2 regions of the Kitasatospora sp. P5_F3 genome follow, and region 2 is predicted to be linked to the other one. Evidence: predicted binding sites of a transcription regulator. Region 2 holds the regulator's gene; the other holds the start of a gene.

Region 1 (11,629 bases), on a different contig from region 2:
AGGCCGTGGGCGAGGAACTGCATGAAGAGCAGGGAGGCGATCATCGAGAAGATCATGATGATCCGGATCTGGGTCTCGGACCGGATCGCGACCACCACCATCAGGCTGGCCAGGAAGACCGAGACGATCACCAGCAGGGTCAGCTTGCCCTTGATCGACCGGACCGGGTCCAGTGGTCTGATGTCGGCCCAGAGCCGACTGCCGGCCCGGCTGAGCAGGCCGCGGCGGGCCGGATCGACCGCACCTCGTGAGGTGCCGTTGCGTTGCTGTGGAAAGGTCATGTCGCCTCTGCGTCGTCCCCCCGCGAGACTCGCCGGCCGAGCTGACGAAGCGTGGGCCCCCCGGAGGCCCGGCTTCGTACTCGACTAGGAGAGCGGTGCTTCCAGGGCGTACCCGACGCCGTGGACGGTGCGGATCCAACTGGCGCCGATCTTCCGGCGCAGCGCCTTCACGTGGCTGTCCACCGTGCGGGTGCCGGACGCGTCGGTCCAGTCCCAGACCTCGGCGAGCAGCTGCTCACGGGTGAGCACGGCACGCGGCTGGGCGGCCAGGCAGGCCAGCAGGTCGAACTCGGTCGGCGTCAGGTGGACGTCACCACTGCCGATCCGGACCCGGCGCTGCACGTGGTCGATCTCCAGCTCGCCGAACCGCAGGCTGCCCAGAGCCGGCGTACGAGCGGCCTGCTGGGCCCGCTCGACCCGGCGCAGCAGCACGTTCACTCTCGCCGCGAGCTCGCGCATCGAGAACGGCTTGGTCATGTAGTCGTCGGCACCGACCCCGAGGCCGACCAAAAGGTCGGTCTCGTCGTCGCGGGCCGTCAGCATCAGCACCGGCACCGGGCGCTGGGCCTGGATCCGACGGCAGACCTCCAGGCCGTCGAAGCCGGGCAGCATCACGTCCAGCACCACCAGGTCGGGCTGCCAGGTGTGGAAGCCGTCGACCGCGCCGGGGCCGTCGTGCGCCACCGCCACCTTGAATCCCTCGGCACCGAGCCGGGCCGCGATGGACTCCGCGATGGTGGGTTCGTCCTCGACGACGAGCACTCGTCGCTGAGTGCTCACCGCAGTGCTGCTGTTGATGGTCTCTTGCTGAATGTCAGTCACGGTCACGCCACCGCCCCCAGGGCTGCGGCCCGGCTGCCTGTGGGGACAGCGGGGTCCGCTCGTAGTCGTCTTGTTTCCGTCGTGACGGACCTGTGTCAGGCCCGTCGAGGTCACCCGGACCGTCCGCCGAGGTCTCGGGCTCCGAAGGGGCACACGGGTGTGGTCCGTGTACCGCTCGGCTCTGTTCGCAGCGTACGGACACCGCGAGCATCCCGGCAGGTGAACCGGTCACAACCGGCCGGTGGGCCGGTGCCGACCCTGCCGGGGGTGAGGCACGGGGCGATACCTTACCCGGCGAAAATATCGCCCGTAACGGTGCGTATGCCGTCGAAGGGATGGCAGACTCCTCACCACAACGGCTACTTGTCCGTAAGCAAAGGGATGGTCCGGACCAAGGGGTGTGCTGGTTCGAACCAAGTTCACAGCGGATTCACAGAGCGCTCCCAGGACTGCGAAGTACCGTGAGCACGACAAGTCACATGGTGGCACGAGTCGGGTGGTGGGTGGAATGGCAGATCTCCGTTCGCGGTTGCGGAGATTCGTGCCCACGCCCCGCCGCAACCCCCTCGCACTCGGATACCTCGGCGTACTGCTGGCCACCACGCTGTTCGCGCGCTTCGGGGAGCCCGGTCTGGTCGACCGCCTGCAGGCGTTCTCCAGCTCGGACGGTCACAACCTGCTGGACCATCCCGTCCAGGCACTGGTGCTGAGCGGGCTCTGGGTGGCCGGGCCGGTCTGGATGCCGTACTTCTGGGCCTTCGCCCTCACTGTCGCGCCGTTGGAGCGCCGGATCGGCGCCCGGCGCACGATCGGCGTACTGGCCGCCGGGCACGTGCTGGCCACCCTGCTCTCGCAGGCGGCGGTCGGCCTCGCGGTCTCCACCGGCCGGCTCGGCCCCGAGGCGCTGGACAGCGTCGACATCGGCGTCAGTTACGGCGTGCTGGCCAGTTTGGGCGCGCTGGCGGCGGTGCTTCCCGGGCGGGGGCGTCCGGTGCTACTGGCCGGTGCGGTCGCGATGACGGGCTATCAGTTCCTCTCCGAGTCCGAGCTCGTCAGCCGGGTCGGCCACCCGTCCGCGCTGCTGATCGGGGTGGCCGTCGGCCACTGGCTGCGCGGGGGCTCCGACCGGGGTCTGCCGGTGCGGCGGCTGGCCGAGCGGCTGGTCCCCTCACGGGTCTGACTGCAGGTCAGGGCCCCGGCCTGGGCGATCGCTCAGAGCGAACAGGGCGTGGGGAACAATCGGCGTCCGCCAATCCTTAGTCAGGTCGACTCAACTTCACTGACTGGGGAGAGATCATGGCATCGACGTCCACACCGCTCACTCTGCCCGTGCTGCCGCTCGACGACGAGGTGGTCCTGCCCGGCATGGTGGTCCCGCTGGACCTGTCGGACACCGAGGTGCGAGCCGCCGTCGAGGCGGCCAGGTCCGGTGTCGGCGCCGGGGCCAAGCCCCAGGTCCTGCTGGTGCCGAGGCTGGACGGCTCGTACGCCGCCGTCGGCACGCTGGCCACCGTCGAACAGGTCGGCCGGCTGGCCGACGGCGACCCGGCCGCGCTGGTCCGGGCCGTCCGCCGGGTGCGGATCGGCGCCGGGACGACCGGCCCCGGCGCGGCGCTCTGGGTGGAGACCAGCCCGTTCCGCGAGTCCGACCCCGGGCTGCCGGTGGCCGGGCGGGCCGCGGAGCTGGTGAAGGAGTACAAGGCGCTCTCCACCCAGTGGCTGCGCAAGCGCGGCGCCTGGCAGATCGTCGACCGGGTGGCCCAGATCGAGGGCGTCGGCGAGCTCGCCGACAACATCGGCTACGCCCCGTTCGCCACCGCCGAGCAGAAGCTCAAGGTGCTGCTGGAGGCCGACCAGCTGGCCCGGCTCGAGTACGCGCTCACCCTGCTCCGTGACCACCTGGCCGAGGAGGAGGTCAACGACACCATCCGCAAGGACGTCGAGGAGGGCGTGGCCAAGCAGCAGAAGGAGTTCCTGCTGCGCCGTCAGCTGGACGCCGTCCGCAAGGAGCTGGCCGAGCTGAACGGCGACCCGGCCGACGAGGAGGGCGACTACCGGGCCCGGGTCGAGGCGGCGGAGCTGCCCGAGAAGGTCCGCGAGGCGGCGCTCAAGGAGGTCGACAAGCTGGAGCGGTCCTCCGACCAGTCGCCCGAGGGCTCCTGGATCCGCACCTGGCTGGACACCGTGCTCGAACTGCCGTGGAACGAGCGGACCGAGGACGCGTACGACATCGCGGGCGCGCGGGCGGTGCTGGACGCCGACCATGCGGGCCTGAGCGACGTGAAGGACCGGATCGTCGAGTACCTGGCGGTCCGGAAGCGGCGGGCCGACCAGGGCTTGGGCTCGGTCGGCGGACGTCGCGGTGGAGCGGTGCTGGCGCTGGTCGGGCCGCCCGGGGTGGGCAAGACCTCGCTCGGCGAGTCGGTGGCGCGGGCGATGGGGCGCGAGTTCGTCCGGGTGGCGCTCGGCGGCGTCCGCGACGAGGCGGAGATCCGCGGGCACCGGCGGACGTACGTCGGGGCGCTCCCCGGGCGGATCGTCCGGGCGATCAAGGAAGCCGGTTCGATGAACCCGGTGGTGCTGCTGGACGAGATCGACAAGGTCGGCTCCGACTACCGGGGCGACCCGGCGGCCGCCCTGCTCGAGGTGCTCGACCCGGCGCAGAACCACACCTTCCGGGACCACTACCTGGAGGTCGAGCTCGACCTCTCCGACGTGGTCTTCCTCGCCACGGCGAACGTGCTGGAGTCCATCCCCGAGCCGCTGCTCGACCGGATGGAGCTGGTCCGGCTGGACGGTTACACCGAGGACGAGAAGGTCGTCATCGCCCGGGACCACCTGCTGCCGCGTCAGCTGGAGCGGGCCGGGCTGACGGTGGGTGAGGTGTCGGTCGAGGAGAGCGCGCTGCGGCTGCTCGCGGGGGAGTACACCCGGGAGGCCGGCGTCCGGAACCTGGAGCGGTCGATCGCCCGGGTGCTGCGGAAGGTCGCGGCGCAGAGCGAACTCGGGGAGCGCGAGCTGCCCGCCGCGATCGGTCCGGACGAGCTGCGCGCGCTGATCGGGCGCCCGCACCACACCCCCGAGTCGGCCCAGGAGCCCGGCGAGCGCCGCACCGCGGTGCCCGGCGTGGCGACGGGGCTGGCCGTGACCGGTGCCGGCGGGGACGTGCTCTACATCGAGGCCTCGCTGGCGGACGCGGAGACCGGTGCCACCGGGCTGACGCTGACCGGGCAGCTGGGTGACGTGATGAAGGAGTCGGCGCACATCGCGCTCTCCTACCTGCGGTCGCGCGGCGCGGAGTTGGAGCTGCCGGTGACCGGGCTGCGGGAGCGCGGCATCCACCTGCACGTCCCGGCCGGGGCCGTGCCCAAGGACGGGCCGAGTGCGGGCATCACCATGACCACCGCGCTGGCCTCGCTGCTCTCCGGCCGGAAGGTGCGGACGGATGTCGCGATGACGGGTGAGGTGTCGCTGACCGGGCGGGTGCTGCCGATCGGTGGCGTGAAGCAGAAGCTGCTCGCGGCCGACCGGGCCGGGGTCACCACGGTGATCATCCCCAAGCGCAACGAACCCGACCTGGACGACGTTCCGGCGGAGGTGCTGGCGCGGCTGACCGTGCACCCGGTGGCGGATGTCCGGGAGGTGCTGCGGCTGGCGTTGGAGCCCGCGGAGGTGCTGGTGGCTGCGTAGGCAACTGCTCGGCCATGGGAGACCAGGGGCTCGGGGAACGGCGACGAGATCTGGCGTGCGGGTCACTGCGAAAGTGCCTGACCATGCACGCGGGTGTGACCTTGTACGAGGTTGGCGTCGCAGTTCCCCGAGCCCCTGGTGGCTGAGCGCGTGCCAGCTGGTGAGACGGTGGTTGTGTGACGGGCTGTCAGGGCGAGAGCATGGGGTCATGACCCGTCACGCACACCTGAGCCGTCGACTTGATGTCGACCTGGCCCGTGCGTGTTCGGCGATCTGTTGCCGCGCCTGTTGAGCGCGGTGCCTCCTGCCCGGGTGTTTGCCGGGCTGTTTCTCGTCCTGCCGGGCGGAGTGCACCTCTGTGTCCACACTCCTCCGACGGGACTCCCATGCGCCTGCGCACTCGCGCTGCCGTGCTCACCACGGCTGCCCTCCTGCTGACCGCCCTGACCCCGGCGCATGCCGCCGACTCGTACGCCCCGCTGCCGCCCGCCAACCCGTTCGCGGGCCCGGTCGGTACGGCCACCATGCACGGGGACACCGGTTCGTCCGACGCGACCCCGCTGCCGGGGCCGGGTGCGGGCAGCATCCGTTCGCACCGGACGGCGTTGGCCTCCGCCTGCCCGACCGTGCTGGTCGGGGCCGACGGCTATCCGGTCGCGCTCTGCACGGAGATCTTCGGGCTGGCCCCGACCGTGCATCTGCTCGATCCGGCGACCGGTGAATCGGTGGCCGAACTGACCCTGGCCAAGGGCTCGTTGCTCGGCGGGGTGTACGCCTACCTGGACCACCGGGACCGGCTGGTCGCGGTGGACGGCAACCGGGAGCTGCTGCGGATCGGGCACCGGCGTACGGCCGCCGGCGGCTGGGAGCTGTACGTCGACTCCCGGCTGCCGCTCGCGGGGGCGGTCCCGGACGGGGACGCCGTCACGGGGCTGTCGCCGGACTGGCAGGGCCGGGTCTGGTTCGCCACCGGTGCCGGGGTGGTCGGCACCGCCGACGACCGGACCGGCCTGGTCCGGACGCTCGCGCTGCCGGCCGGTGAGCGGGTGGCCAACTCGATCTCCACCGCCCCGGCGGGGACGGCCGTGGCCACCACGCACGCCACCTACCTGCTGACCGCCGGAGCGGACGGCACGCCGCAGGTGAGCTGGCGTCAGCCGTACGACCGGGGCCCGGGCCGGAAGCCGGGGCAGCTGAGCTGGGGCACCGGTTCGACCCCCACCTTCTTCGGGCCCGGCACCGGCACCGACTACCTGACCGTGGTGGACAATGCCGCGCCCACGGTGAACCTGCTGGTCTACCGGGTCGGCAGCGGGGAGCAGGTCTGCTCGGTGCCGGTGCTCAGGGCGGGCGGCAGCGGCAGCGAGAACTCGCCGGTGGCGGTCGGGAACGCGGTCTTCGTGGCCAGTACCTACGGCTACCCGTACCCGAAGCTGCCGGAGGACGCGGGGCCGAGCGTGCCCTCCTCGGACAGCTACCGGGGCGGGCTGAGCCGGGTGGACGTCAGGGCGGACGGGTCGGGCTGCGACCTGAAGTGGGACAACCGGACCAGGTCGGCCGCGGTGCCGAGGCTGTCCACCGCGGACGGGCTGCTCCGGACGGTGCTGCGCAACCCGGTGATCCCGGGCACCGACAGCACCTCGGCGGTGGACCCGTACTCGTACGCCGAGATCGACCCGGCCACCGGCCGGACGGTGCGGACGGCCTATCTCGGGGCCGGCTTCATCTTCGACACGCTGCAGATGGTGGGCAGTATCGCGCCGGGGCGGGTGGTGCTGCAGGGCACCACGACGGGCGTGCTGCGGATCACGGCGGGCTAGGGTCTGTCGGGAGCCGAATCGGATATACCCGTGCGAAACTGCCGAAATGCCGTCACCTACTCAACGGGTGCTGTCCCGAGTCCCGCATCGGCTCCGGCCGTTCCTGGTCCGGCACCGCAAGCTGGTGAAGTTCCTGCTGGTGGGCGGGACGTGTTTCCTGCTCACGACGGTCCTCAACTTCGGGCTGCGGCACACCGTCCTCGCGGCGAAGCCGGTGGTCGCGCTGACCGTCGCGACCGTGGTGGCGACGGCGGTCTCGTACGTGCTGAACCGGCAGTGGTCGTTCCGGGCGCACGGGCGGCAGCGTGAGGCGGTGCTGTACCTGGTGGTCAGCGGGCTGGCCGTGCTGGTGAACGATGCGCCGCTGGTGGTCTCCCGCTATCTGCTGGACCTGCGGGAGCCGCATGTCACCGCGTTCGCCGAGGAGGCTGCCGACTTCTTCAGCGGGATGATCGTCGGGACGTTCCTGGCGATGCTGTTCCGGTACTGGGCGATGAACCGGTGGGTCTTCACCCACCGGGCCGATCTGCTGCCCACCGGCCGGCCCCGGGCGGAGGCCGGCCGGTGACGGGAGGTCAGAGTCATGGGGTCTGTCTGACCATTCCCGTCGGGTCCGGCCCGCCCGGCACGCACGCTCGACGCACGGCCGAAACACCCAAGTAGCTCCGCTGAGGGCGCCCCGGCCGCACGCCGATCGCACGCACCGAACGACCCGGCCTGATCCGACGCGAATGGTCAGACAGACCCCATCAGGTGGTCCAGCGCGAGCTGGTCGAGCAGCTCGAAGCCCATGCCCCGGCGGCCCGCCGCCACCGGGTCGAAGTCCTCGAAGGCGGCCCGGTCGGCGAGCAGTCCGGCCAGGCCGTCCTCGGCGGTCGGCCGGGCCAGCTGGTCCAGCCGGGAGGCGGTCAGGGCGGCCCGGACGGCGGGGTCGGACCGGAAGGCCAGCGCCTTCTGCTTGAGCGCCAGGTAGTTGCGCATGCAGGCGGCGGCGGAGACCCAGACACCGTCGAAGTCCTCGGTGCGCGGCGGCTTGAAGTCGAAGTGCCGGGGGCCGTCGTAGCCCGCGCTCTCCAGCAGGTCCACCAGCCAGAACGCCTGGCGCAGGTCGCCCGCGCCGAAGCGCAGGTCCTGGTCGTACTTGATGCCGGACTGGCCGTTCAGGTCGATGTGGAAGAGCTTGCCGTGCCACAGCGCCTGGGCGATGCCGTGGGGGAAGTTCAGCCCGGCCATCTGCTCGTGGCCGACCTCCGGGTTGAGGCCGACGCGGTCCGCGTACTCCAGCTCGTTGATGAAGGCCAGCGCGTGGCCGATGGTGGGCAGCAGGATGTCGCCGCGCGGCTCGTTCGGCTTGGGCTCGATCGCGAACCGAATGTCGTACCCCTGCTCGGTGACGTACTCGCCGAGCAGGTCGAACGCCTCCTTCAGCCGGTCCAGCGCGACCCGGACGTCCTTGGCTGCGCCGTGCTCGGAGCCCTCCCGGCCGCCCCAGGCGACATAGGTGGTGGCGCCGAGCTCGGCCGCGAGGTCGATGTTGCGGAGGGTCTTGCGCAGCGCGTACCGGCGCACGTCGCGGTCGTTGGCGGTGAACGCGCCGTCCTTGAAGACCGGGTGCGAGAACAGGTTGGTGGTGGCCATCGGGACCTTCAGCCCGGTGGCGTCCAGCGCCTGCCGGAACCGCTTCACCGCCGTGTCCCGCTCGCCCTCGGCCGCACCGAACGGGATCAGGTCGTCGTCGTGGAAGGTCACGCCGTACGCGCCCAGTTCGGCCAGGCGGTGGACGGTCTCCACCGGGTCCAGGGCCGGGCGGGTGGCGTCGCCGAACGGGTCGCGGCCCTGCCAGCCGACGGTCCACAGACCGAAGGTGAACTTGTCCGAGGGGGTGGGGGTCAGGGTGCTCAAGGCGGCCTCTCCTCTATTCGTCATGGCAGAAAACAAACTAGTATCCGGGCGCGCCGTCGGGAAGAGGCGGCGGAGGACGAAGAAGGGCGGGCGGCATGGCGGCACGGCAGATCGTGATCGGAATCGACAGCTCCACCCAGGCGACCAAGGCGCTGGCCGTGGATGTCGGGACCGGTGAGGTGCTGGGCGAGGGCCGGGCCCCGCACAGCGTTCAGGGCACCGGCGGCGCTCGGGAGAGCGACCCGGAGCAGTGGTGGCAGGCCCTGTGCGCGGCGGTGGCCGCAACCGGCCAGGCGGGCCGGGCCGACGCCGTCTCGGTGGCGGGCCAGCAGCACGGGCTGGTCGCTCTCGACGCGGCGGGCTCCGCGGTACACCCCGCGCTGCTCTGGAACGACACCCGGTCGGCTCCCGAAGCGGCCGCGCTGGTCCGGGAGTTGGGGCGGGAGGAGTGGGCCCGGCGGGTCGGCAGTGTGCCGGGTGCCTCCTTCACGGTCGCCAAGTGGGCCTGGCTGCGCGCTCAGGGGCCGACCGCTCGGGTCGCTGCGGTACGGCTGCCGCACGAGTACCTCACGGAACGGCTCACGGGGCAGGCTGTCTCGGAGCCTTCGGACGCCTCGGGGACGGGGTGGTGGGGGCCGTCGGGGTACGAGGCCGAGATCCTCGAACTCGTCGGGCTGCCGGTCGAGTTCCTGCCCCCGGCCGCACTGTTCAAGGAGGCGGCGAACGGCGCGGAGATCCCGAGGTCCCTGGCGGGCCTTCGGACGGGGACGTCGGTGGCGGTCGGGGCCGGGGACAATGCGGCGGCCGCGGTGGGACTTGGGCTGATGCCCGGTCAGCCGGTGGTCTCGCTCGGGACCTCCGGGACCGCCTATGCGCTCACCCGGGGCCGCCCCGCCGACCCGACCGGTGTGGTTGCGGGGTTCGCGGCGGCGGACGGCGCCCACTGGCTGCCGCTCGCCTGCACGCTCAACTGCACCCTGGCCGTGGACCGCCTGGCCACCCTGCTCGGCCGGGACCGGGAGGCCGTCGAACCCGGCGGCAGCGCCGTCGTCCTGCCGTTCCTGGACGGTGAGCGCACGCCCGATCTCCCGTACGCCTCCGGCCTGTTGCACGGCCTTCGCCACGACACCACCGCCGGCCAGCTGCTCCAGGCCGGGTACGACGGCGCCGCGTACGCCCTGCTGACCGCGCTCGACCAGGTCCTGGCGGCCGGGGCCGAACCGCCCTCCGACGCGCCCCTGTTGCTGATCGGCGGCGGCGCCCGGGGCCGGGCCTGGCAGCAGACCGTCCGCCGCCTCTCCGGCCGGCCGGTCCAACTCCCGGCCGCCACCGAGCTGGTGGCGCTCGGCGCCGCCGCCCAGGCCGCCGCCCTGCTGACCGGCGAGGAGCCGGCCGCCGTCGCCCGCCGCTGGCGGACCTCGGCCGGCCCGGTCCTCGACCCCGTCCCGCGGGACCAGGCCACGCTGGACCGGATCGGTGCGACCTTGGCGGCCGCCGGGGGGTTGCTCGGGGCGTGAGCGTACGGGCCGTTACGCTGCCGGAACTGGCACGGGGCCAGCACGAACAGGAGGTGGGCCGGTGCGGGCCGGACCGGCGAGTCAGCAGGGGATGCGCTGGGCCAACCTGGCCCTGGTGCTCGGGGAGATCGCGGCCGGGCCGTGCTCCCGCGCGGCGGTGGCCGGTGCCACCGGGCTGACCAGGGCGGCGGTCTCCTCGTTGGTCGAGGAGCTGTTGGCGGCCGGGCTGCTGGCCGAGGCCGGGCCCACCGCGCCGAACGGCCGGGTCGGGCGGCCCGGCAGCGAGCTGACGCTCAGTCCGGACGGGCCGGCCGGGATCGGCGGCGAGATCGGGGTCGAGCACCTGGCCGCGTGCGTGGTCGATCTCCGTGGCGAGGTGCGGAGTTGGCACCGGCTGGAGATCGGCAACCGGGGCCGTACCCCGGCCGCCGTGCTGGCCGACCTGGCCGAACTGATCCGCCGGGCCGCCACCGAGGCCGGACTGCGGCCCGCCGGACTCACGCTGGCCGTGCCCGGGCTGGTCGGTGCGGCGAGCGGGGTGATCGCGGGCGCGGCCAACCTGGGGTGGAGCGATGTGCCCGCCGCCGCCGAACTGCGCTCCGCACTCCGGGCAGCCGGGGCCGCCGAGTTGGCGGCCCTGCCGATCGGCGTCGACAACGAGGCCAACCTGGGCGGCCTGGCCGAACTCTGGCTGGCGGGTCGCCCCGACGACTTCTGCCACCTCTCGGCCGAGGCCGGGATCGGCTCGGCGATCGTGATCGGCGGTCAACTGCTGCGCGGCGCCCGGGGCTTCGCGGGCGAACTGGGCCACCTGACGGTCTGGCCGGACGGCCCGCCCTGCGCCTGCGGCTCCCGGGGCTGCCTGGAGCAGTACGCCGGCGAGACCGCCGTCCTGCGGGCGGCCGGCCTGGAGGGCATCCGGGGCGACTGGGTCGCCCTGCTCGCCGAACGGGCGGCCGCCGGGGATCCGGAGGTGCTGGCCGCCCTGGCGGGCGCCGGATCGGCGCTCGGCATCGCGGTGGCGGGGGCGGTGAACCTGCTCGACCCGCAGGCCGTGGTGCTCGGTGGCGGCTACGCCGAGCTGGGCGACTGGCTGCTCCCCAGCATGCGAGCCGAACTCACCGCCCGGGTCACCGTCCGCCCCTGGGACGAGAGTTGGCTCTCCGTCTCCCCGCTCGGCCGCCGGGGCCCGCTGCTCGGCGCCGCAGTCGGCGTGGTCCGCCGCATCATCGCCGACCCGGGCGCTTACGCGGGCGCCTGAGCCTTTTGGCAGGGGCTCGGGCATCTACGGTCAGGGGCTCGGGGAACTGCGACGCCAGCCTCGAAAAGGGTCACTCGTGCGTAACTGGCCGGGCACTTTGCCTGTGACCCCGGCGCCAGATCTCCTCGCAGTTCCCCGAGCCCCTGGTGCAACTCAGCCGTGTGTTGAAACGTGCTCGCGCCCGTAGCGGGGCCGCCGGATCACCGCTGCCATGGTGACGCCCACGCCGATGACCGCCCAGACGGCCAGTACGAGCAGTGGGACCAGGATGTTGGTCGCCCCGAAGTACGCGATGGAGCGGGCCACTTCGGTGCCGGCCCCGTTCGGGATCCAGGA
Region 2 (11,629 bases):
TTGACGCACACGACCGAGTCATGCATCCTTGAGCCTGTAAAGCTCAACTTCTTCATGGAGGTACCAACGATGGCACGCGCGGTCGGCATCGACCTCGGCACGACGAACTCGGTCGTCAGCGTTCTCGAAGGCGGTGAGCCCACCGTCATCACCAACGCCGAGGGCGCCCGGACCACGCCGTCCGTCGTCGCCTTCGCCAAGAACGGCGAGATCCTGGTCGGCGAGGTCGCCAAGCGCCAGGCGGTCACCAACGTGGATCGCACGATCCGCTCGGTGAAGCGCCACATGGGCACGGGTTGGAAGATCAACCTGGACGGCAAGGACTTCAACCCCCAGCAGATCAGCGCCTTCATCCTGCAGAAGCTGAAGCGCGACGCCGAGGCGTACCTGGGCGAGACGGTGACCGACGCGGTCATCACCGTCCCGGCGTACTTCTCCGACTCGGAGCGCCAGGCGACCAAGGAGGCCGGTGAGATCGCGGGCCTCAACGTCCTGCGCATCGTCAACGAGCCGACCGCGGCCGCGCTGGCCTACGGCCTCGACAAGGACGACCAGACCATCCTGGTCTTCGACCTCGGCGGTGGCACCTTCGACGTCTCCCTGCTGGAGATCGGCGACGGGGTCGTCGAGGTGAAGGCCACCAACGGTGACAACCACCTCGGTGGCGACGACTGGGACCAGAAGGTCGTCGACCACCTGGTCAAGGTCTTCCAGTCCGGTCACGGCGTGGACCTCTCCAAGGACAAGATGGCGCTCCAGCGCCTGCGCGAGGCCTCCGAGAAGGCCAAGATTGAGCTGTCCTCGTCCTCCGAGACCTCGATCAACCTGCCCTACATCACCGCCTCGGCCGAGGGCCCGCTGCACCTGGACGAGAAGCTCACCCGGGCCCAGTTCCAGCAGCTGACCGCGGACCTGCTGGAGCGCTGCAAGACCCCGTTCCACAACGTCATCAAGGACGCCGGCATCGCGCTGTCCGAGATCGACCACGTGGTCCTGGTCGGTGGCTCCACCCGGATGCCCGCCGTCGCGGAGCTCGTCAAGGAGCTGACCGGCGGTCAGGACGCCAACAAGGGCGTCAACCCGGACGAGGTCGTCGCCATCGGCGCCGCGCTGCAGGCCGGTGTGCTGAAGGGTGAGGTCAAGGACGTCCTGCTGCTCGACGTCACCCCGCTGTCCCTGGGTATCGAGACCAAGGGCGGCATCATGACCAAGCTGATCGAGCGCAACACCACGATCCCGACCAAGCGCTCCGAGATCTTCACCACGGCCGAGGACAACCAGCCGTCCGTGCAGATCCAGGTCTACCAGGGCGAGCGCGAGATCGCGGCGTACAACAAGAAGCTCGGCATGTTCGAGCTGACCGGTCTGCCGCCGGCCCCGCGTGGCCTGCCCCAGATCGAGGTCACCTTCGACATCGACGCGAACGGCATCATGCACGTCGGTGCCAAGGACCTCGGCACCGGCAAGGAGCAGCGGATGACCGTCACCGGCGGCTCCGCGCTGCCGAAGGACGACATCGAGCGGATGATGCGCGAGGCCGAGCAGTACGCGGCCGAGGACCACGAGCGCCGCGAGGCCGTGGAGACCCGCAACCAGGGCGAGCAGCTGGTCTACTCGACCGAGAAGTTCATCGCGGACAACACCGAGAAGCTCCCCGAGGACGTCAAGACCGAGGTCGAGACCGCGATCGGCGAGCTCAAGGAGAAGCTGAAGGGCGAGGACATCGCGGCGATCCGCGAGGCCACCGAGAAGGTGTCCACCACCGCCCAGAAGCTCGGCGCCGCGCTGTACGCGCAGAACGACGCCGCGGGTGCCGCCCCGGCCGGTGACGCCGCCGGTGCCGCCAAGGACGACGACGTGGTCGACGCCGAGATCGTCGACGACGAGAAGCCCAAGGGTGGTGCCGCATGACGGAGAAGCCGCAGGGCGGCGAGCCCGGCGACGACTCCGCCGCCGAGGAAGCCGTGCTGAAGGCCGCCGAGGAGGCTGTCGCGGGCGCCGGTGCCGACGAACTCTCCGCTGCGAAGCGGGAGTTGACCGAGCGCACGGGTGACCTCCAGCGTCTCCAGGCCGAGTACCAGAACTACCGCAAGCGGGTCGAGCGGGATCGTCTGACGGTCCGTGAGATCGCGGTCTCCAACATCCTGGAGGCCCTGATCCCGGTGCTGGACGACATCGGCCGGGCCCGCGAGCACGGCGAGGTCACCGGTGGCTTCAAGTCGGTCTCCGACAACCTGGAGACCGTGGTCGCCAAGCTGGGCCTGCAGCAGTTCGGCAAGGAGGGCGAGCCCTTCGACCCGACGCTGCACGAGGCACTGATGCACAGCTACTCCTCGGACGTCACCGAGGACACCTGTGTGCAGATCCTCCAGCCGGGTTACCGGATCGGCGAGCGGATCATCCGTCCGGCGATGGTCGCCGTGGCGGAGCCCCAGCCGGGTACCCAGAGCACTGCCGCGCCGGATGCCGACTCGTCGGACTCCGACAAGGCCGACGGTGCCACCGAGAGCTGACCGAACGAGCACTGCGGAGTCGTCCGTCGTCCTGGACACCACCGCCGAGATCAAGAAGACCTACCGGAAGCTCGCCCGCGAGTTCCACCCCGACGCCAACAAGGGTGACGTCAAGGCGGAGGACCGGTTCAAGGACATCTCCGAGGCGTACGACGTCCTGTCGGACGACAAGCGCCGCAAGGAGTACGACGAGGCCCGCAGCCTGTTCGGGAACGGCGGGTACCGCCCCGGCGGCCCGCAGGGCGGCAGCTTCGACTTCGGCGACCTGTTCGGCAACAGCCCGCAGGGCGGCGGCGGGGTCGGCGACATCTTCGGCGGCCTGTTCAACCGGGGCGGCCGGCAGCCGCAGCCGCGCCGGGGTGCCGACGTCGAGACCGAGGTGACGCTCGCCTTCGAGGAGGCGGTGGACGGCGCCACCGTCCCGCTCCGGATGACCAGTCAGGCCGCCTGTCGGGTCTGTTCGGGCACCGGTGCCAAGGCCGGCACCACCCCCCGGGTCTGTCCGACCTGTGTCGGGGCCGGCACGGTCAGCCGGGGCCAGGGCGCGTTCGCGCTCTCCGAGCCCTGCCGGGACTGCAAGGGCCGCGGCATGCTGGTCGACGACCCCTGCACGGTCTGCCACGGCAGCGGCCGGGCCTCCTCGGCCCGCACCATGCAGGTCCGGATCCCGGCCGGGGTCCAGGACGGGCAGCGGATCAGGCTCAAGGGCAAGGGCGCCCAGGGCGAGCGCGGCGGCCAGCCCGGCGACCTGTACGTCACCGTGCACGTCGACACCCACCCGGTGTTCGGCCGGAAGGCCGACAATCTGACCGTCACCGTGCCGATCACCTTCCCTGAAGCCGCGCTGGGCGGCACCATCGAGGTGCCGACGCTGAACGGACCTTCGGTCAAGCTCAAGCTCCCGGCCGGGAGCGCCAACGGCCTGACCATGCGGGCCCGCGGCAAGGGCGCCACCCGCACCGACGGCACCCGCGGCGACCTGCTGGTCACCGTGGAGGTCATGGTCCCCAAGCACCTCGAGGGCGAAGCCCTGGAGGCCCTGGAGCAGTACCGCGAGGCCACCGCCTCCGACGACCCGCGAGCCGCCCTCTTCAAGGCGGCAGAGGGAGCGTGATGACCCGATGACCCCCGACACCCCCATCGGCCCGGGGCCCGGCCTCGGCGAGGGCCTCCCCGGCGGCCCCGGCCTGGGCCGCTCCCGCCCGGCGGCGACCCACTACGTGCTGACCGAGGACACCCCGGTGTACGTGATCTCGGTCGCCGCCGAGCTCTCCGGCCTGCACCCGCAGACCCTCCGCCAGTACGACCGCCTCGGCCTGGTCTGCCCGGACCGCACGGCCGGCCGCGGCCGCCGCTACTCCGCCCGCGACATCCAGCAGCTCCGCGAGGTCCAGCGGCTCTCCCAGGACGAGGGCATCAACCTGGCCGGCATCAAGCGGATCATCGAGCTGGAGAACCAGGTCGCCGCCCTGCAGTCCCGGATCGGCGAGCTCGCCGACTCCCTGGAGGGTGCCGCCTCGGCGCTCCAGCAGCGAGAGGCGGCGGTGCACGCCTCGTACCGGCGGGACCTGGTGCCCTACCAGCAGGTGCAGCAGTCCAGCGCCCTGGTGGTCTGGCGGCCGAAACGGTAGCTCCGAACCACACCAGCACATCGGCCGCCGGTCTTCCCTTCGTTCAGGGGGTACCGGCGGCCTCGCCGTACAGGGAGAGTACGTACCTGGTCGCACCGGGATTCCCACACAGAACGATGGGCGCGCCGGGTTTTCCTCCTAAGATCACACCTGGCACACGTGCCCGATCGCACGAACCAGTCGAGTACCCAAGGAGTCGCTGATGAGTGAGACGGCCGAGCCGAGCCTCACCTCCGACAGTCCGAGTGTGCTCTCGAACGGCGCCCGGGCGCTCTACCTCACCGCGCTCAACCACGGTGGCCGACTGGTCCGTCCCGCCGACGGCAGCGAGAACCTGGAGCACCTGGACGAGCTGCTCCGACTGGGGCTGCTGGTACCCGACACCGACGACTCCTCGGTACTCATCGCGATCGACCCGAAGCAGCTCTCCACCGCGCTCAGCACCTCCTGGCAGCGCAGGGCCCTCGACCTGTTGAGCCGGGCGATAGCCCTGCCCGGGGATCTGCAGGACCTTGCCGAGGCGTTCCACACCCCGGAACCGACCGGCGGCACGATCCAGTACATCCGGGGCAAGGTCCTGATCAACCAACAGCTGGAGCGGTTGGTCGCGGGGTGCGGCAGCGAGATCCTGACCGCGCAACCCGGTGGTCCCAGGCCGCCCGAGGCACTGGCCGGCGTCATCGAGCGCGACCTGGAGGCGCTCCGGCGGGGCGTCACGCTGCGGCTGATCTACCACCCGAGCACCCGGTACCACACGCCCACCCGCGAGTTCGTCGCGGCGATCACCGAACACGGCGCCCGGGTCCGGACCTTGGACGAGTCGTACACCCGACTGATCATCATAGATCGCCGGACGGCGGTGATCCCGGTGGCCGGTGACCTGAACATGGCCGCCTTCGTGCACGACCAAGCCATGGTGGACTACCTGATCGAAGAGGTCTTCGAGCGGAACTGGACCAGGGGGCTGGACTTCGAGGGCTCACGTGCCGTCCCGCAGCAGGTGATCTCCCGGCTTCGCCAGGCCATCATCGATCTGCTGCTCAAGGGGACCAACCACCGGGTCATCGCCCGGAAGCTGGGCATCAGTGAGCGGACCCTGGCGCGGCACATCGCGGAGATGCGCGAGGACTACCGGGTCGAGTCGCTGTTCCAGCTGGGGTACGTACTGGCCCGCACGGAGCCGAGCCCCGCCGAAGAGTCTGACGACTTCGCCTGAGGGTCAGCCCAGAGCCGTCAGACTCTCACGGCTGCATCCCCTAAGCCCACGAGGTGTCGTCGAGGGCGACCACGACGGGGACGGCGGCGGCGGTGGGACTCGCCGTCACGCCAGTGTTGGTTCCAATCAGCGCGACCGCGCCGACGACCAATGACATCACAGCGACACGAACAATACGTCGCACGTGAGACATGCGACCACCCCTTCCCTATTGGCCCCCGTAGATACGAACAAATCTTGCATGCTCGCAGGATCGTCCACATGATGCCGCAGAATGGCCCCTCATGTCACGAAGAACCCCGACGGGAAGTGCGTCATCTCCCTGCCAGGCAGAGAGATGCCACCTCTGTCCTGTGGACGCCACCGTTCGAGCCGGTGGACGATCAGTTCGCTCCCAATGGTCTCGGCTCGAACACCACACTTGCCGATGAACCGTCAATTTTCCAAGCGCATCAGTTGTAATGCGCAGGGCAATAAACGATCTACCTCCTATTTGCCAGCAGCGCCAACCGAGTTCCTGAGCGCCCCGGTCGGCCGTTCCCCCGGAGTCGTCATGAGTGAGCCCTACCTGCGCAATCGCGCCGTCCAGACCCCCGAGGGTCGGCGCGCTCGGGTATTCCTGGCCGCGCCGCTCATGCGGCTGACCGGACCCGCCGACAGTGTGGTGACGCTGGCCAGCCGGACCAGGCTGACCACCCTGCGGTCCACGCTGCTGAAGAGCGGCGCCGCCGTGTACAGCGCGCACCACAGCGACGCCTGGACGGTGGCCGGCCGCGCGCCGGAGCCGCGGGTGCCCTCCGACTTCCGGGCGCTGCAGACCGCCGACCTGGTCTTCGCCTACGTCGGCGCGCCGCTCTCGGCCGGGGTCGCGCTCGAACTCGGCTGGGCCTCCTCGCTGCGCAAGCCGGTGGTGCTGCTGGTGGACGAGGCGATCACCCACAACCCGCTGATCGCCACCATCGAGCAGGTCGCCCCCGTGCTGCCGCTGGTCTTCGACGACACCTGGTCGCAGGACGCCCTGCGGCACACCGTGGAGACCGCACTGGACTGGGCCGGCATGGCCCTCTCGCTCCGCGAGGGCTTCTGGACCGCGCCGACCGACGCCTTCCCGAACCCCCGTCAGGAACCCCCGGTCTCCGGCTTCGGCTACTGGGCCCCCGGCGTCGCCACCGGCTGAGCGGACGGTGGGGCGGTCAGCCTGCTGACACATCCTCCGCCCCACGCATCTGCCAGCCCAGCTGGAACAGCGTCTCGGCGTCGTGGAGTTCACGCAGCCGGGCGATGTGCCCGGCCACCGTGCGCTCGCTCAGGCCGAGCCGGCTGGCGATCTTCTTCTGGGTTAGTCCCTGGGTGAGCATCCGGCCGATCTGCTCGTGCACCTGGTCACCCACCGCCTGCCAACGTACCCGTTCGGCGCGTTCCCAGTCCCGCTCGAACCGGTCGGCCAGGAACGCCACCACGGCCGGGTCCTCCACGAATGCCGCGCTGCTGTTGTCGGCTGCTGCCGGGATGACCGCGACCCGTCGGTCGAAGACGAGCAGCCGGGTGAACGGCTCGTCCAGGACCCGAATCCGCTGGCCGTAGGCCGTGACGGCAGCCGCGTAATCGACGGTCGGCCCGTCCAGTCGTGCACCGGGTTGGTAGATGGTGCGGAGGGAACGGCCCTGTTCCAGACAGCGGCGGGCCCGTTCCCGCGAGAATGCCAGGAACTCGGCGGGCCGGGCCCCGCCCGGCTGGGCGGCGAGTGTCTCCTCGACACTGTCCTCCTCCACCTGGAGGATCCGGGAGCGGATCTGCTCCATGTCCTCGACATGCAGCACCCCGCCGGCCTGCCCGCCCCGGCGCGGCGCCGCGTCGAAAGCGCGGGCCAACTCCTCCAGCGGCACCGGGATCTCCTCCGCCCGGAGCAGCATCCGGGTGCCGGCCGAACGGAGGTCGGCGGCGTGGCGTTCGGCGATGGCGCGGGGGTTGACGGCGGTGAGGGTGGCGTCCCCGGTGTGGTGGACCAGCAGGCCGATCTCCAGCAGCCGGAGCACTGCGGGGGCGTCCTGGTGGGCAACATCGCGGAACAGCACCCGGCCGCCCTGCGCCAATACCTCGGCGTAGAGGGCACTTTCGGCCTCACCCGGCAGCACGGGCACCCCGCATCTGCCAGCCCAGCTGGAACAGCGTCTCCGCGTCGTGGAGTTCGCGCAGCCGGGAGATGTGGCCGGCGACGGTGCGCTCGCTCAGCCCGAGCCGGCTGGCGATCTTCTTCTGAGTCAGCCCCTGGGTGAGCATCCGGCCGACCTGCTCGTGGGTGGGGAACTGCTGCGCCGACCGCCACTGGACCCGCTCGGCCCGCTCCCAGTCCCGCTCGAAGCGGTTGACCAGGAACCCGACCACGGCCGGGTCCTCGATGAAGGCCGCACTGCTGTCGTCGGCCGCGGCCGGGACGATGGCGGTACGGCGGTCGACGATGACCAGCCGGGAGTACGGCTCGCCCAGGATGCGGGTCTGCCCACCCCAGTCCGCCACCGTCGCGGCGTACTCGGCGGTGACCGGGTCGAGGCGTGCCTCGGGCTGGTAGAGCGACCGGAGGGATCCGCCGCCCTCGAGGAAGCGGCGCGACCGTTCGGCACCGCTGGCCAGCAGCCCGGCCGACCGGGCGCCGCCGGGCTGGGCGGCCAGGAACTCGTCCTGGCAGTCGGCTTCGAGCTGCACGATCCGCGAGCGGATCTCCTGCATTTCCTGGACGTGCAGCACCGTACTGGTGTGGTCGACCTTCCGGAGCGCCGCATCATAGGCTCGCGTCAACTCGGTGAGCAGCTCCGGCACTTCGTCGGCCCGTCGGAGTGCCTCGGCGCCCGACCGGCGGAGACCCGCGCCCAGCCGCTCCGCCACCGTGCGGGGGTTGACCGCGGTGAGGGTGGCGTCCCCGGTGTGATGCACCAACAGGCCGGACTCCAGCAGGTACAGCACCGCTGCGGCATCCTCCGGCCGCACGTCGCGGAACAGCACCTGGCCGCCCTGCGCCAACACCTCGGCGTAGAGCGCGCGTTCGGCCTCGCCGGGCAGCGGGAGGTCAGGCATCGCGGCCGCCACGGAGCAGCCAGCCGAGTTGGAACAGGGTCTCGGCGTCGTGCAGTTCGCGGAGCCGGGAGATGTGTCCGGCGACGGTGCGCTCACTGAGGCCCAGGCGGGTGGCGATGGTGCGCTGGGTGAGACCGGCCGCGAGCAGGCGGCCGATCTGTTCGTCGGCCGGGCGTTCGTCGGCGCAGGTGTCGGCGTCGCTCCACCTGACGCGCTCGGCGCGGGCCCAGTCGCGCTCGAAGCCACCGACCAGGAACGCCACCACCGCCGGATCCTCGACGAAGGCGGCGCTGCTGTGGTCGGCGGCGGCGGGGACCACCGCGACCGTCCGGTCGAAGATCATCGTCCGCTTGAACGGCTCCCCCAACACCCGTACCCGCATGCCGAGTTCGCCGATCGCAGTGGCGTAGCGGACGGTGGGCCGGTCGGTCCGGACGGACGGTTCGTAGAGGGCTCGGGCGGTGCCGCCGCGAGCGGCGAAGCCGCGTGCCCTGGCCACCGCGTGGTCGAGCTGGGCGGGTGGCAGCGGGCGGCCGGGCTGGGCGATCAGGATCTCCTCCCGGGCGCCGGCCTCCAACTCCCGCATCCGGTGGACGATGTCCGCGGCGTCGTGCACGTGCTCGACCACGCTGGAGCGGACCGAGCGGCGCGGGGCGCTCTCGTACACCTTGGTCAACTCACCGAGCAGGCCGGGCAGTTCTTCGGCCTCGACCAGCAGCCGGGTGCCGGTGGAGCGGAGTTCGGCGCTGATCCGGGCGGCGACGGTGCGCGGGTTGACGGCGGTGTAGCCGAAGCCCTGCGCACTGCTCACCAGCAGGCCGTTCGCCAACAGCCGGGCCAGCGCGTCCTGGTCGGCCTCGGCGGCCATCGCCGGCGTGATCCGGCCGCCCTGGCCGAGTACGTCCAGGTAGAGCTCGCGTTCGGCCTCGTCCGGCAGCCGTACGTCAGTCACGTCGCCCCCCACGCATCTGCCAGCCGAGTTGGAACAGGGTCTGCGCGCGGTACTGCTCGCGCAGCCGGGCGATGTGGCCGGCCACCGTCCGCTCGCTCAGCCCGAGCCGGGTGGCCACCGCGCGCTGGGTCAGACCGCCGGCGAGCATCCGGCCGACCCGGTGGGCTGCGGCCTGGAGCGGCGGTTCGGTGCCCAGGCGGCACCAGTCGACGGTCTCGGCCCGGCCGAAGTCCCGCTGGTAGACGGCGGCCAGGAAGGCGACCGCGGTGGGGTCGGAGATGAAGGCGGCCCGGCTGTTGTCGTCCGCGGCGGGCACCACGGCCACCGCGCGGTCGATGATCAGCGTCCGCTGGAAGGGCTCGTCCAGGATGCGCAGCTCGGAGCCCTGCGCGGAGAGCGCGACGGCGTAGTCGACCGTGGCGGGCTCGGTCAGCGCGCTGGGCTGGTAGAGGGTGCGGAGCCGGATGCCGCGTCGGCGCAGGGCCAGGTCCTGCTGCCGGGCGAGCGCCAGGGTCTCCGGTTCCCGGGATCCGGGCTGGGCGGTGAGCAGTTCGGTGCGGCACTCGGAGAGCAGTTCGGCGATCCGCTGCCGGATCTGCTGCTGGCCGTCGATCAGGGTGGGCCTGGCGGGTTCGAGGGCGATCCGGGGGGTGGACTCGTACGCCCGGGTGAGACCGCCGAGCACGTCGGGCAGTTCCTCGGCGCGGAGCAGCAGCCTGGTCGCGGCCGAGCGCAGTTCGGTGCAGAGCCGTTCGCCGACCGAGCGCGGGCTGACGGCCACGTAGGTGCGGTCGAGCGCGTTGGGCAGCACCAGCCCGGAGCGGACCAGTTGCTCGAGGGCGGCGCGGTCGGTGTCGGCGAGCGCGCCGAACGGCAGCCGGCCACCGCTGGACAGGATCGCCAGATAGAGCTCGCGGGCGCTCTCGTCGGGGAGTTCCTCGGTGGAGGCCACGTGCGGTGCACCTCCTCGCCGTCGATCACCCATGGGTCCGTCCCGCCCATGATCTCTCAGGGATGATCCGACGCGTCCCCCGGAGCCCGAAGCCCCGGGGAACCCGTCGATCTCACGCCGGTCGGAGCGCTTCCAGCGAGGCGGAGCAGCAACGCCTCGCCGACTCCGGACCGGGGCCATCACCACACATGGCGCTCCGGCCGGGGCTCCACTTCGTTGCACCGGCACGCGTACGTACCGGGGCACCCCCGTAGCGGAGCAAGTCGCTGTTCGCGGGCTGCGGTTGCCCGGACGACCTTGGCGTGGTTCCACCCTCACAGCGTGACAGCCGGTGAACAAGAGGCGTCCGACTGCATGTTCCCGCAAGTGCAGGAACCTGCAGTCGGACCGGGCGGACGAGCCGTCAGGCGGCGCGCACCGGGCCGAGCAGCCGGCCGTCCAGCAGGCCGCTCAGGGTGCGGACCAGGGCGACCGCCCAGGCGGCGACCAGCAGCAGGTACAGGGCGACGGCCAGGCCGGTGAAGCCGTCGAATCCGGTGTGCCTGGCGAGTCCTGCGGTGCCGGTGACCATGGTGCCGACCGGGAAGGTGAAGGCCCACCAGGTCATCGCGAACGGCATCTCGGCCCGCAGCGCCCGCAGGTTGGCGGTGATCGCCACCCCGAGCCAGAGCACCCCGAAGCCGGTCGTCGCCACGCCGTACAGGATCGCGAAGCCCAGGGCGGGCCCGGCCAGCGCGGGGGCCACCGACTTCGCGGCGTCGGCCAGCTGGTTGACGGCGGTGGTGGACTGGCCGAGCGGGCCGAGCACCAGGAAGAGCGAGGGGGTCAGCACCAGGGCGGGCAGCTTGCTGTGCACCAGGCCGGCGAAGACCACCGGCAGCACCAGCAGGGTGCCGAGCAGGCCGGCGCCGAACAGCGCGTAGCAGCCGTACAGCATGGCGGGGCCGAGGGCGGCGGGCAGGTGCGGGATCAGCGCGGGGCCGAGCGCGGCGGCGACCATCGGGGCGACCACGGGGAGCAGCCAGGTGGGGTTGGCCTTGAGGGCGGAGACCCGGTGCCGGGTGATCATCAGGTACGGGATGCCGGCGGCCACCAGGACGGCGTAGAGGGTGCCGGTGGTCCACAGAACCAGGTCGATCGCGACCGCGGCCTCGGTGCCGATCAGCCGGGAGCCGAGCACCAGGGTGCCGTAGCCGACCGCGATCAGGGCCATCGGCGGACAGCCGTAGAAGACGGCGGTGGCGGGCTCGTCGAGCAGCTGCTCGCGGGCGGTGGCCCGGTGCCGGGTGAGGT

What was found. The regulator HspR, encoded in region 2, represses chaperone genes until heat shock. The targets are predictions, from matches to a motif close to TTGAGNNNNNNNNNCTCAA.
Region 1: the regulator HspR is predicted to act here: its motif matches at 2,359-2,377, upstream of lon (endopeptidase La).

What each region holds. Positions count from the first base shown of each region.
Region 1 is NZ_JBFUMY010000017.1:1,493-13,121, forward strand. Features, by position in the region: gene ACXJMZ_RS13810 (sensor histidine kinase) at 1-281, opposite strand, end outside; gene ACXJMZ_RS13815 (response regulator transcription factor) at 366-1,103, opposite strand; gene ACXJMZ_RS13820 (rhomboid-like protein) at 1,645-2,283, shown strand; gene lon (endopeptidase La) at 2,400-4,793, shown strand; gene ACXJMZ_RS13830 (hypothetical protein) at 5,180-6,613, shown strand; gene ACXJMZ_RS13835 (GtrA family protein) at 6,660-7,181, shown strand; gene xylA (xylose isomerase) at 7,349-8,515, opposite strand; gene xylB (xylulokinase) at 8,611-10,032, shown strand; gene ACXJMZ_RS13850 (ROK family protein) at 10,124-11,293, shown strand; gene ACXJMZ_RS13855 (DUF3533 domain-containing protein) at 11,447-11,629, opposite strand, start outside.
Region 2 is NZ_JBFUMY010000066.1:23,030-34,658, forward strand. Features, by position in the region: gene dnaK (molecular chaperone DnaK) at 70-1,911, shown strand; gene grpE (nucleotide exchange factor GrpE) at 1,908-2,513, shown strand; gene dnaJ (molecular chaperone DnaJ) at 2,497-3,627, shown strand; gene ACXJMZ_RS29365 (heat shock protein transcriptional repressor HspR) at 3,635-4,144, shown strand; gene ACXJMZ_RS29370 (helix-turn-helix domain-containing protein) at 4,347-5,360, shown strand; gene ACXJMZ_RS29375 (hypothetical protein) at 5,914-6,537, shown strand; gene ACXJMZ_RS29380 (LuxR C-terminal-related transcriptional regulator) at 6,554-7,501, opposite strand; gene ACXJMZ_RS29385 (LuxR C-terminal-related transcriptional regulator) at 7,482-8,432, opposite strand; gene ACXJMZ_RS29390 (LuxR C-terminal-related transcriptional regulator) at 8,425-9,384, opposite strand; gene ACXJMZ_RS29395 (LuxR C-terminal-related transcriptional regulator) at 9,377-10,336, opposite strand; gene ACXJMZ_RS29400 (TDT family transporter) at 10,740-11,629, opposite strand, start outside.